2 linked regions of the Aeoliella mucimassa genome follow. Each later gene encodes a partner of the first gene's protein in a complex. Links are inferred from orthologs where the notes say so. Each region holds a gene or a part of one and is shown on either strand. Other genes may lie near its edges.

Region 1 (3,068 bases):
GGCGATGGCCGGAGCACTCTCGAGCTGTGCTTTGCCTTGCACCGCAGCGACGATCAACCCACCAACGAGCAAAGCCAGAGCCACCAGTAGCTGATGGCTGTTCACGTAGTCGCGGGGTTGAAGCAGCAACCAGACTGGCAGTACTGAAGCCGCAAAACAGTAGACCAGTAGCAACGCAGTCCACTGAATCACCGGCGAGCCAAATGGCCCAAACGCTTCGAGTGTTGGCAATTCAATCGCACAACCCTCCACGTAAACACCGCAGTAGACCGCTGTATACAGGATTGCCAGCGCGGCGATCGATGGCCAGAGCAAACCAACATTCGCTTTGTAAACCAAGACACCCACCGCCACCGCGACTGGCACGGCGACCAATACACTGAGGACCGACGACGGGTACATGTCGAACACATTAGCAATGACGAGCCCAAAAATCGCAATGACAATCGACAGAGCGAAAAACAGGATCAGCAGGAACAGCAGCTTCGCCCGCGGAGAGATTAACCGCCCCGCGACCTCGCCGACGGTCTGTCCTCGGTTCCTCAGGCTGACGACCAAAGCGCCGAAGTCGTGGACCGCTCCGATGAGAATCGATCCGAATACCACCCACAGCAGTGCGGGTAACCAACCCCAGAAAACAGCAATCGCAGGTCCCACAATTGGTCCGGTGCCAGCGATGCTGGTGAAATGGTGTCCAAATACCACCGACCGTTTGGTGGGCACAAAATCGGTGTCGTCGCGGAGTTCGTGACTCGGCACGGTCCGCTGCGGATCGAGCTGAAAGATGCGGCTTCCCAGCCAACGCCCATACGTATGGTACGCGATGATAAACGCGAAAAACGAACCAATGGCAACCAGAATGGTAAGCATGCGTGGAAGATCTGCGGAAAAGAGGAGGAAAGTACCCTCGATAGTTTACCTTTCTCCCAGTCGGCTTGCCACAACAAGCCCCGAAGGGCTGAGTTTACCGCGATTCACTACGCTCCTATAATGCTGCTTTGGCGTAGAAAGCCGGTTGAAGATTAGCTGTAAAGGATATTGCCGTGGCTGAAAAAGTTGTGATCGTCGGTAGTGGCCCCGCAGGGTGGGCGGCCGCCATTTATACTGCTCGTGCCAGCCTGGAACCGCTGGTATACGAAGGCGCTATCACCGAAGAAAATCGGCAAAACGGCACCATGCCGCTGGGACAATTGAGCCTGACAACCGAGGTCGAAAACTACCCAGGTTTCCCAGCTGGCGATCTGAGCCATTACCTGCGTGATTCGCTCGACGAAGAAAACGCTTGGTTGGCCGATATGCACGCCAAGGAAGGAGCCAGCGGGCCCGAGTTGATGAACCTGATGCGAAAGCAGGCCAAGAACTTTGGCACTCGGGTCGTGACCGACGACATCGTGGAAGTCGACTTTTCGAGCCATCCCTTCAAGCTCAAGTCGCTCGGTGGCGACGAGGTCGAGGCCATGGCTGTGATCATTGCCACCGGTGCTCGGGCCAACTACCTGGGGCTCGAGTCGGAAGACAAGTACAAGAACAAAGGGGTGAGCGCGTGTGCGGTATGCGATGGTGCCCTGCCCCGCTTCCGCAACAAGCCGCTCGTCGTAGTCGGCGGTGGTGACTCGGCCGTGGAAGAAGCCGATTACCTCACCAAGTTCGCCAGCACCGTGTATCTAGTGCACCGCCGTGACGAGTTGCGTGCTTCGCAAATCATGGCCGAGCGGGCGAAGAATCATCCCAAGATCGATATTCTCTGGAACAGCGTCGTCGAAGAAGTGCTCGGCACCGACGAGGACGGAGTGACCGGCGTACGGATTTCGTCGACCGTCGGCGAAGACGATCGCGAACTCGAAGCTGGCGGCATGTTTGTTGCCATTGGCCATACGCCGAACACGGCTTTTCTTGAAGGCAAGCTGGAGATGACCGACAAGAAGTACCTGCAGTGGACCGTTCCGTTCCGCACCAATACGAGTGTCGAAGGTGTCTTTGCTGCCGGCGATGTTGCCGACGACTACTATCGTCAGGCGATCACCGCTGCCGGATCTGGCTGCATGGCCGCGCTCGACGCCGAGCGGTGGTTGGCCGCCAAAGGTTTCCACTAAATCATGCCCACGGCCTTCGACGAGCATCGGGCTCGTCGAAGGCCAAAGCAGGATGAAGTGCGAATCATCCTTTTTGTAACCCGCCGCCAGCAATGGCATTCCGTGTTGTGCTTGAGTCCCGCTTAGTCCCTTCAAAGCTCTCGGTATTTTTTTCGAGAGTCGTTTCGCTTCAAGAAGTCAATCACCATGCAACGTCTCTCTGTGAAAGAAGCCCGGTTACCTGAAGCCATCGGCCAGCAGGTTCGTCTGTCGGGATGGGTCCGCACGCGCCGCGATTCGAAAGGCGGGTTCAGCTTCATCGAGATCAACGATGGTTCCTCGCTCGGCAACATACAGATCATCGCCGATGGTGATCTGCCAAATTACGAGTCGGAGATCAAGCATCTCTCGGCGGGAAGCAGTTTGACTGTCGAAGGCGAAGTCAAACAGTCGGGTGGCAAGGGACAGGCAACCGAGATTCAGGCCGCCTCGATCGTGATGCATGGAACGGCCGACCCTGAGAGTTATCCCCTGCAAAAGAAGCGTCACAGTTTCGAGAAACTTCGCGAGTGGGCCCACTTGCGTCCCCGTACCAACACGTTTGGTGCAGTCATGCGGGTGCGGAATCGCATCAGCCGCTCGATTCACGACTTCTTCCAAGGCGAAGACTTCCTTTGGGTGCATACGCCGATCATTACCGCCAGCGACTGCGAAGGGGCTGGCGAGATGTTCCGCGTTTCGACGCTCGACCCTGCGAATCCTCCGAAGGACGATAAAGGCAACATCGACTACGCCCGCGACTTCTTCGGACGCGCGTCGTACCTGACCGTTTCGGGGCAACTCGAGGGCGAGATCTACGCGACCGCGCTCGGCAAGATCTACACCTTCGGACCCACGTTCCGCGCTGAGAACAGCAATACCTCGCGCCACTTGGCTGAATTCTGGATGGTCGAGCCTGAAGTCGCGTTCTATGACCTGACCGACAATATGGAACTG
Region 2 (9,678 bases), 1.6 Mb from region 1 along the record:
TGCGGTCCTGGCTCCGCCGCATGGCGTCGATCATCGCGTCGTGATGGCAGCCGCGGTTCATCCAATCGAGCGACGCGTTGTGCATGGTCTGCATACCATACTCAACCGACACGTAGGTCCGCTCCCCTAACTCGTTGAGCAACGCGAGCACGTCGTCGGGCACGCAGTCGGGGCGGGTACCGATGGCGAGGCCGACCACCTGGGGGTGCTCGAGGGCTTTCTCGTACAACGGGCGGAGCCGATCGACGGGAGCGTAAGTGTTGGTGCCGGGCTGAAAATAGGCGATAAATTTTTCGCAGTCGGCATATCGGTTCCGCATGCGGACCAAACTTTGGTTGATTTGCCCCAAGACATCCGCCCTGGGAAGCCGCCTGCTGGGGCTGAAGCTGCGATTGTCGCAGAACGTACAGCCCCCCATGGCCACGGTTCCGTCGACGTTAGGACACGTAAAATGAGCGTTGATACTCACTTTTTGGACACGTGTGCCAAACATTTCGTGTAATCGGTAGCGAAGACTGTAATAACGGAGTCCCGATTCGCGCCAGGGTGGGATTTCGCCGTGGTTCGTAAGTGGTTTGGTTGACTGCAATTGCGTTCACGAATAGATTAAAGGGTTGGTATAAATACTGCGGATGCTTATTGTATCCCAACTTCCTACGTTCTGCTTGCGAGGTCAACCATGTACGGCTCCGACGCCGAATACGGTGAACTCATTCCCCAGGGCGGTGGTGACACCATCCCCCTGAAAAAGAAACAACTACTTGTGGGCCGCCGCGAGAGCTGCGACATCGTGCTGCGCTTCGCCAATGTTTCGGCCCATCATTGCCAACTATCCGTCGACAGTGGCTACTGGTTTGTGCGCGACTTGGGGAGTCGCAACGGCATTAAAGTGAACAACGTCCGCGTGCAGGAAAAGCGTTTGGACCCTGGCGACGTGCTGGCGGTGGCCAAGCATCGCTACGAGGTGCAGTACTCGCCGGCCGATCTGGGAGCGGTGGGTCCTCCGCCGGTCGACAATCTGTCGCAGGAAATCCTCGGCGAGTCGCTGTTGTCGCGGGCGGGGCTCGACGCCCAGCGTCGCGGGCGCGGAAGCGGGAGCACGCCGCGCCGGTACGATCCCACGAACAACGATGCCGGACAGATCGACACCCCCGACAAGCCGGTTTAGACGTATGACGGTTGTCGTTAGTTCGTCGCCTACTCGCACCTCGCCCAACCAATCCGGCTGGCACGGCGGCTAACCTATGTCTCGCAAGAAGAAGAAAATCCGTGCGTCGTTTCGCAAGAACCGCGAGGTGCGGACCCGCGAGAACGACCTAACGCGCTCGTTCGGCGAGTCCGACGCCGAAGACCATCTGAAGGCCGAACGCATCAGCGGAAAAGGCTCGTTAAGCCGTAAACGCACGGTCGCCGGCGGCGAGCTGATCGAAGACGAAGCAGGCTCGTACATCCTGCCCGATGTGGATACCACCATCTGCCGCGAAGGTCGAGTGCTTCGCGTGCAGGGTCTGGTGAGCATCGTTCGCGACGACCAGGGCCAGCAGTTCCGCTGCGCCACGCGGCGGTTACTCAAGACCCTGTCGACCGACCAGCGACATGTGGTCGCAGCCGGCGATCACGTCTGGTTCCGTCCCGAAGGGGATGGCGAGGGCATCATCGAGCGGGTTGAGCCTCGCCATGGGCTGCTGAGCCGCACGAGCCGGGGCCGCCAACACGTGCTCGTGGCCAACGTCGACCAGATGATCATCGTCGCCAGCGCGGCCGAGCCCCGCATCAAGCCGAATCTCATCGACCGCTACCTGCTCACGGCCGAAAAAACCGAGATCCGCCCGGTAGTCTGCATCAACAAAATCGACCTGCTCGACCCCGCGGAGCTCATGCCGCTGGTGGGGGTCTATAGCCAGCTCGGCTACCAGGTGCTGCTGGTCTCAGCCACAACAGGGCAGAACGTCGCTCAACTGCGGGCGTTGCTGAGCGATCGCAACAGCGTGCTGACCGGACAGAGCGGCGTCGGCAAATCGTCGCTGCTGAACGCCATCGAACCTGGCCTTGGCCTGCGGGTGCAGACCGTGAGTGCCGAGTCGCAGAAGGGTCGTCATACGACGACCACCGCTGAGCTGTTTCCCCTGGAGTGCGGCGGCCACGTGATCGATACGCCCGGCATCCGCCAATTCCAGCTGTGGGACGTGATTCCCGAGGAAGTAGCCGGCTTTTTCCGCGAGCTCCGCCCGTACGTGAGCCAGTGTCGGTTTCCCGACTGCACCCACACCCACGAGGCGTTCTGCGCGGTGAAAGACGCGGTGGCCGACAACCGGCTCGACTTCCGCCGGTACGAGAGCTATATGCAAATCCAGGCGGGAGACGAAGTTTAACCCCGCTGCGAACCGCGGAAACCTGCTTTTCGCCGCCGGTTTGCCCGATTCCCGAGGCCAGGTTCCTGCGATTTCCCTCCCGGGAATAGTTTGGCACCGGCGGTTCGAGAGATTATGCTGGAGAGATAGGGTGGACGTGCGCCGCTATTTAGCCTGGCGCTCCACGCCTCTTCCGGAACAATCCTACCCCCTGAATATCTGCCTGTCGGAGCGGAATCGATGCTGACTCACCTATCCCGTACTTCCCTGCTGTTCGCCGCTATTCTGCTGGCTGCCGGTTCCCCTAGCTGGGCTGACACCGAGGCCGAAACCACGGCTCCCGAAGCGGCTCCCGCGGTGGAAGAAAAGGCAACCGAAGTCGAAGAAGCTCCTGCCGCCGAAGAAGCGGAACCTGCCCCGGCGGTTGAAGACGTGGCCGAAGACGCGATTGTCGACCTTTTCGAAGCTCGCGAAGCGGGCCAAATCGAAGTGAAGTTCATCGCTAAGAGCGATCACGAAGGCCGTATCCTCATCACCAACAAGCTGCCGCACGGCGTGAAGGTCAGAATGCCCGAAGCGTTCGTCGGCGACCCGGTCGTTGCCCAGTTCGGCGGCGGTGGCGGCATGGGTGGCGGCGGTGGCGGTTTCGGCGGCGGCGGTGGCGGTGGTAACCAAAGCGTCGGCGGTGGCGGCGGTGGTATGGGCGGCGGCGGCATGGGTGGCGGCGGCGGCGTTTTCAGCGTTGCTCCCGAACGCATCACCAAGATCGAAGTACCACTGTTGTGCCTGGACCACGGCAAGAAGGATCCTTCGAGCAGCAAGCCTTACAATCTGCGTCCCGTCGATCCATCGAGCGATCGCCCCGAAGTCATCGAACTGCTCAAGGCTTTCGGTAAGGGTCAACTGCAGCACAACGCTGCCCAAGCGGCTGCCTGGCACTTGAACAACGACCTGTCGTGGCAGGAACTCGCTGCCAAGCTCACCGGCACCCGTCGTAACATCAGCCGTTCGCCTTACTTCAGCCGTTTCGAGCTACAGGCCGCTTACGCCTACGCCAACGAAGCTGCCCGCCTGGCGAGCGAAGCCGAAGTCACCACACCTGGCGACACTTACGAAAGCAAGTAACCGCGGCTACCGCGGATCAGGCAGCCGCATCGAGTATGCCCTTACGCAACTGCGTAAGTAGCTGCCGGATCTCCGCCCGATAGTCGTCGCGTTCGAGTCGCCACTTCGACTCCTCCGCCTCGAAGTGCATTTGCTGCCGATCAAGCTCCTGTTCGCGAGCAATGAGTCGGCTGGCCTGCTGTTCAATTTCTTTTTCGCGGCGGCGCTGCCATTCCTGGAATTGCGTCCGCCGCGTTTCTATTTGCACGTGCTCTTCGGACAGTTCGTTGCGGAACTGCTCCAGCTCGTCCTTGCGCTCGTACAGCTCGCGCAACTGCTCTTCGTAGTGATCGGCCAGGCGATTTCGCGTTTGGGCGATGCTTCGCGTCAGGCTCGCCGGCGACAAGGCTCCGGTGAGCTGCGCCCAGGTCTCTTCGGTGGCCAGACGCATTTCGAGCACTTCTCGCTGGCTGGCTTCCAGCTCTTGCCGTAGGTTGGTGAGCGATTGCTCGCGTTGATCGAGCTCTCCCTCGCGTTGATCCAGTTCCTTGGTTCGGCGAGCCACCTGCTGGCGGAACGCCTCCTGCTCGCCGATCAGTTTCTGGCGGTCGCTCCGCAGCTGTTCGGTCGCGTTGCGATATTCGTCGTCGAGTTCCTGACGACGCTGGGCGAGCTTCTGCGAGTCTTCCTTCAGCAGTTGCTCGGCCTGGTCAAGATACTTGGTGCGCGTTTCGAACTCGGCTGCTTGGACATCAAGGGCCTGCATCCGTTCGTGGGTAACGCCCATCTGCTCGAATCGCTTCACCGCGGTTTCGATCTCCTGCCGTCGCAAAGCGAGCTGCATCTCGCGACTCCGCAGTTCGGCATCGCGATGCTCGATCTCTTCACCCCGCCGATGGAGCTTCGCCCGACGGTCGTCAAGCTCGGCCGCTTGCTCGGCAATGTCCTGCCGCTCGTCGGCCAGCGAGCGATGCCGCCGCTCGACCGACTCTTCGATCTCCTTCAGATGCACTTCGTGCGCGGCGAGCCGTTCGACCTTCTGCTCCAGCTCAGCACGATCTTGCGTGAACTGCTCCAACTGTTGATACAGCGATGCCTGGCGGGCATCGAGGTCGCGTTGGCGACGTTCGAGCTCCGCGGCGACTTCCGGATCGAGCTCGGCCACCACGGGCGGCGGATTGTCGATCGCAGCTTCGCGCTCGTTGAGTTCTCGTTCGCGCTCTTCAAACCACATGCGGGCGGTGCGAACTTTGCTCTCGATGTCGGCCTCTTGGGCGGCCAGCATCGCTGCTCGGCGGTCGATGTCCGACTGGCGGCGTTGCAGTTGCTCGGCCAGTTCGGCCGCGTGCCGTTCGATCGGCTCCTGCGTGGTCGCCTGCGGCTGCAGATCGTCGCTGGCTGCTGCCGCAACCATGACCGGCTTGGCGGCTGCTGCTTCGGCGCGTGCCGGCCGAACCGCATGCGGCGCATCGATGCGCGCGGTGGTGTCTGCCGGTGATGAGGAGGGTTGGTCGGTCATGCGGTGAGTCCTTTCGCCGCAAAGTTCTACGAAGCGCAATAATGTATATGATCCCCCCAAATTCTCCATCGGCGGTTTTCGGGCTCCGCATGAAACCAAAAGTGTGGGATTAGTCCGATTAGGCAAAAAATAAGGCCCCGTCTTGGAACTCATCCAAAACAGGGGCCTTGGTAGCTGCTATCGCCAGGCGTGCTAGCAGGCTCGCGCTCGTATCCTCGGCATTAAACCTTGGCGGCGTCGATCGCTTGCTGCAGCTTGGCTTTGGGCTGGGGACCAACGAAGGTCTCGACCGGCTGGCCATCCTTGAACACCATGAGCGTGGGAATGCTGCTCACGCGGTATTGCTCGGCCAGGTTCTGGGAGTCGTCGATGTTCAGCTTGGCCACTTTGGCTTTGCCGGCGTTGTCGCTGGCCAGTTCTTCCACCAGCGGGGCAATCATACGGCAAGGACCGCACCAGGGAGCCCAAAAATCGACGAGCACAGGCTCGCTGCTGTTCAGCACTTCGGCTTCAAAGTTGTCGTTGTCGAGTTCTAACAGTGCCATGGTTCTTGCTCCTGACCACGCGGGGTTATTTGTTACTTGTCTGTTACGAAATGCTTTTCGGTTTGGTTCGCGCCTGGGGATCAGGGGAAACCGGCCGCCTTGACGCAAGTTGTTAACTGGCCTGATTATAGGACGCTCGCCCCTAGTGTCAACGCAAGCCGCAGCCGTTGCCATTCCCCAAAGCTTCCGTAATACTCCCTGAGAAGCTTACCTTATAGACACTCCAACCAACAAAAGGTTATCCCATGGCACTCACCCCCAGCACCATGTTGCCCCTGGGCTCGGAGGCCCCTGATTTCTCGTTGCCCAATGTGGATGGCACCACCGTGTCGCTGGCCGATTTTGCCGGGTCCCCTGCCCTGGTCGTCGCGTTCATCTGCAACCACTGCCCGTTCGTGAAGCACCTGGCCGACGAGTTGGCCAGTTTCGGCAAGGAGTACACCGAAAAAGGCGTGGCCGTGGTGGCAATTAGCAGCAACAATGTCGAAACCCACCCGGCCGATTCGCCCGAGCTCATGAAAACCGAGGCGGAAAACCGCGGCTACTGCTTCCCTTACCTGTACGACGCAACGCAGGAAGTCGCCAAGGCGTACCGAGCCGCCTGCACGCCCGACTTCTACGTGTTCGACGCCGATAAGAAGCTGGTTTACCGCGGCCAGTTCGACGCCACCCGCCCCGACAGCGGCAGCCAGCCAACCGGCGAGGATCTGCGGGCGGCGGTCGACGCGGTGCTCAGCGGCGAAGCTCCCACAAACGAGCAGCACCCGAGCATCGGTTGCAACATCAAATGGATCGCCGGCCAGGAGCCCGATTACTTCGGGTAGACGGAAGGGGGACAGGAGAACCTCCTAGTAACCTCCGCGGGGGAACCCCTTCGAAGGTCGCTTCCAGCAACCGATGTGATCTCGGTTAGCCACACGGTTGGCCGCCCCTGCCATGAATCACGGCCCGCGTGGCGGCGCGGCTACGAGCTGTTTTTTTGCCCCCAGAATCGGGAAATCGATTCGTGGGGGCTTTATTCTTTCCGTTCCGAGGCAGCCAACCTCGCTCAAGTCCTGTAAATCCCGGCACTTCTTTAAGCTTCGAAAAAACGCCCGCCGGGAGTTTTGCCCCCGCCTCCAAAAAGTGGGGGCACAACCATGCTCATCCCCCTCTGGTCGAAGCTGGCTGCAGTCAGCAGTGGTGGCGGCTGCATACGTATCTCCAGTCCCCTTGGCAGAGGACTCGGCTTGGAGCTTCGGGTTTGCTCCCCATTCTCTCTTCGCATCCATCAGTAGCATTCCTTTCTTTGGTGTAAGCCGAAACCGCTAGATCCAGAGTTGCCATTCCGGCGAATTGTTGATGACAAGCGGGCCAAACGCCCGCCACTTCAGAACATCGATAGGCAAGTTGCACTAGCGTCGGGGGTGTGAGTTGGTTGTCAGTCGTAGGTTGTCAGTTGTTCCTGGTTCGAGGTCAGGCGTTCGCGGAGTGCGCCATCGTTGCATACCGAGCCTAAGGCGACGGCATCGCGCAGCGGCGAAACTCCTCGCTTTTCATCGCACGGCCAACGGCGACTATCGATCGCACCGACCACGCGATGACATAGTGATCATTAATGCACATTTAGTGGCCAATTTCCACAAGAAAACACCCAGGATTCCCCACTATTTCAAATGACTGGGTGGATGCAATCGACGACGCGATCTCCAAGGTTCCATTTTCGATATTGCACCTACTTGCAATTGGATTGCACCGCGACTAGAGCGACGCAACCAAAAACCACTTGCAACTCAATTGCATTCTAGTCACGAATCGCGAGAGCCCCCTCCCCTCATGGTTCGCACCTGAATCGCCGAAACCACGGAATCGACCCATGCGACTACCACGAACTAGAGCATCGGCACTTCCCGTTGTCAGCGCGTTCTTGCCGTTGGATGCCGATCCGGGAACCGACACTCTGAAACAAACTTCGACACGACTTCCGCGGGCGCGATCTGGGACGCCCGCCCCCCTTCAATTCCCAGACAGTTTCATTCCTTTTTTTCTTGGAGTAGTACCAATGAATCGTTTGTTTGTTGGCGGCATGCTCGCCGCCTTTGCCGCCCTCGCCATCGGACAAGCTTCGGCCAACCCGATACACCTGTCGTTCGGTATCGACGGTCGTGAAGATGACACCACCTTCGATAACTTCATCACCCTCCGCGACCATCATGTCAGTCACTACCATGTCTACTTTGGAAACAACGGCACCAATCCGAACGGACACACCCCACTGCCGGTGGATGTCCTGCCAGGTAGCTCTGAATATGGCGAGGTCACGCTGGCGTCGATGAACATTTCGCCCGATGCAGAGTCGGACTACTTGATCCCCAGCACACCCGAGGGTGACTTCCACTTGGAGTTGATCGGAACCGCACCGGAGTTGAGCGTGGCCGTCGAGCGGGAAGGTGTTGTGACTCCGCTGCTGCCAGGAGGCGTCTACCACTTGAGTGTGACCGAGTACCACACGCTTCAATTCACTCTCGCCGAAGGCACTAAGCTGGGCCAGTATGATGCCGACTTTCGGATCGTCGACGAGAATGGGTATTACTTAAGCGAAGTGCCAGTAACCCCCACTTACACGTGGACGAACGACTTCTATGTTCGTGTGAATGCTATCCCCGAGCCGAGCACCGCGTTGCTTGCGCTGCTGGCGGTGGCCACAGGCATCGTTGTGCTGCGTCGTTAGCCTTCTGCCAATTCGTCGGTGTTGGGTGTCACTGCTGGGTAAGTCCACAGTGGCACCCTACGCCGTTAACCCTTTTCGTAGTACTGGTTTGATTTGCTTTGCTCGCAGGGCCTGTGTCTTGGTAGCAGTGAGCAGTTGTGGTACTCCTGGCGGTTTGGCTTGTTTTTTTCGTGGGTAGTTGCGGCTGGTTTTGTTTGCTCTCTTGTAGCTGTCGATGATGGCTTGGCGAAGCCTCTCGCACAGGCGTTCGTTTTTCTCCGTTGGATGCAGGTAATCACGCATCGTGCGGCGAAACGCCAACAGCAGCTTGGCGAAACTCAACTTTGCTGGTGTGATGCCTTGCTTCATCGCTTCGACCAACGCGAACAGCGACATCGCCCATAAGCCGAACAACGACCAGGTGATTTCGAGCTTGGCGTTCTCGGCTTCGCGAGAGAGGAGTTTTCGACGGTGAAAGGTCTGCTTGAGATGGCGATAGAATAGTTCGATGCCCCAGCGACGTGCATACAATGCAATCACCTGCTTGTCGCTCAATTCACGCCGAGAAAGGATATTGGTAACCAGGTAGACCGGCTGCTTGCCATCCGTAGCGACCACCAGTCGCAACACGAGCGGTTCGTTGCCACGCTTCGATTCCCGATCGGGCCATAGATAGACCGTGCCGGTCCATTCCCGTACATAACCAAGCTGTTTCAGCAACCGCACATTGGCTCCCACTCGCAGCAGGACGTGTCGGCCACTTTTGATAATCGCTTGCAGCCCTTCGTACCCCATGAATCCGCCATCGGCCGTTATCAAAGCCCCGGCTGGCAAGCTAGTGAGCATCTCCCGCAAGTGGACACGTTCGCTACTGTCACCAGGTCCGACCCGCCAGTCCCACGGCAATCCCGTACCGATGTGCCACATCGTTGTGAGCCAGAGTTGAGGCGAGTTGACTTTCTTCGCATCTTTGGCCTGCCGTCTCTTGTAGCGACTGTTCTTTACCCGTCGTGCGTGACGAATCGTCGAATAGGCTTGTTCGTGCGAGCGGGTGCGAGGCAATTCAAGGCGACTACCATCGACCGCGAATACGAGGTATCCCGCGGTGAGCCAGCAATCGGTCAGCGTCGCTTGCATCCGTTGTTGCAGCACTGACTGCAACAACGCGGCGAGCGGCTTCGTCCAGCGACGAAGGATTTTTATGAAGGCTTGGTAGGAAGTGGCCAGTTGCTGTTGCTCTTTATCGAGGCAGAGTAGTATCTTACGCACAACGAAAAAACGCTCGGTGAGAGTCTGCTCGTCCGACCAGGCCCATAACAGCGCGGCTGCCATTAGTGACCGAGGAGTCCAACTGCAGTCGTTGCGGAAGCGGATCGTTCGCCAACAGATTCCCGCCAACAACCAACGCAAACATTGCCGAAGGCACACGATATTCAGCCGCACTTGAGTGTCTCGATGTAACATGCCCGA

The links.
Region 2: the proteins of Pan181_RS23900 (region 1) and trxA are in contact, whole or in part, in a crystal structure (PDB 1F6M), measured with the Escherichia coli proteins. The link is inferred for Aeoliella mucimassa from one-to-one orthologs.

The regions. Positions count from the first base shown.
Region 1 is NZ_CP036278.1:6,070,763-6,073,830, reverse strand. Bases 104-3,068 are described here. They hold Pan181_RS23900 (thioredoxin-disulfide reductase), read left to right. Parts: upstream 104-1,043; coding sequence 1,044-2,093; downstream 2,094-3,068. Other genes in these bases: asnS (asparagine--tRNA ligase), read left to right, coding at 2,280-3,068; Pan181_RS23905 (carbon starvation CstA family protein), read right to left, coding at 104-870. Also shown: more of Pan181_RS23905, read right to left, coding at 1-103.
Region 2 is NZ_CP036278.1:4,432,387-4,442,064, forward strand. Bases 3,858-6,750 are described here. They hold trxA (thioredoxin), read right to left. Parts: upstream 5,520-6,750; coding sequence 5,196-5,519; downstream 3,858-5,195. Other genes in these bases: Pan181_RS17310 (coiled-coil domain-containing protein), read right to left, coding at 3,858-4,974; Pan181_RS17320 (thioredoxin family protein), read left to right, coding at 5,765-6,343. Also shown: Pan181_RS17280 (TIGR01212 family radical SAM protein), read right to left, coding at 1-589; Pan181_RS17285 (FHA domain-containing protein), read left to right, coding at 680-1,168; rsgA (ribosome small subunit-dependent GTPase A), read left to right, coding at 1,245-2,372; Pan181_RS26195 (hypothetical protein), read left to right, coding at 2,592-3,476; more of Pan181_RS17310, read right to left, coding at 3,493-3,857; Pan181_RS17325 (hypothetical protein), read left to right, coding at 7,561-8,229; Pan181_RS17330 (IS4 family transposase), read right to left, coding at 8,287-9,540. UniProt on the Escherichia coli protein: Participates in various redox reactions through the reversible oxidation of its active center dithiol to a disulfide and catalyzes dithiol-disulfide exchange reactions.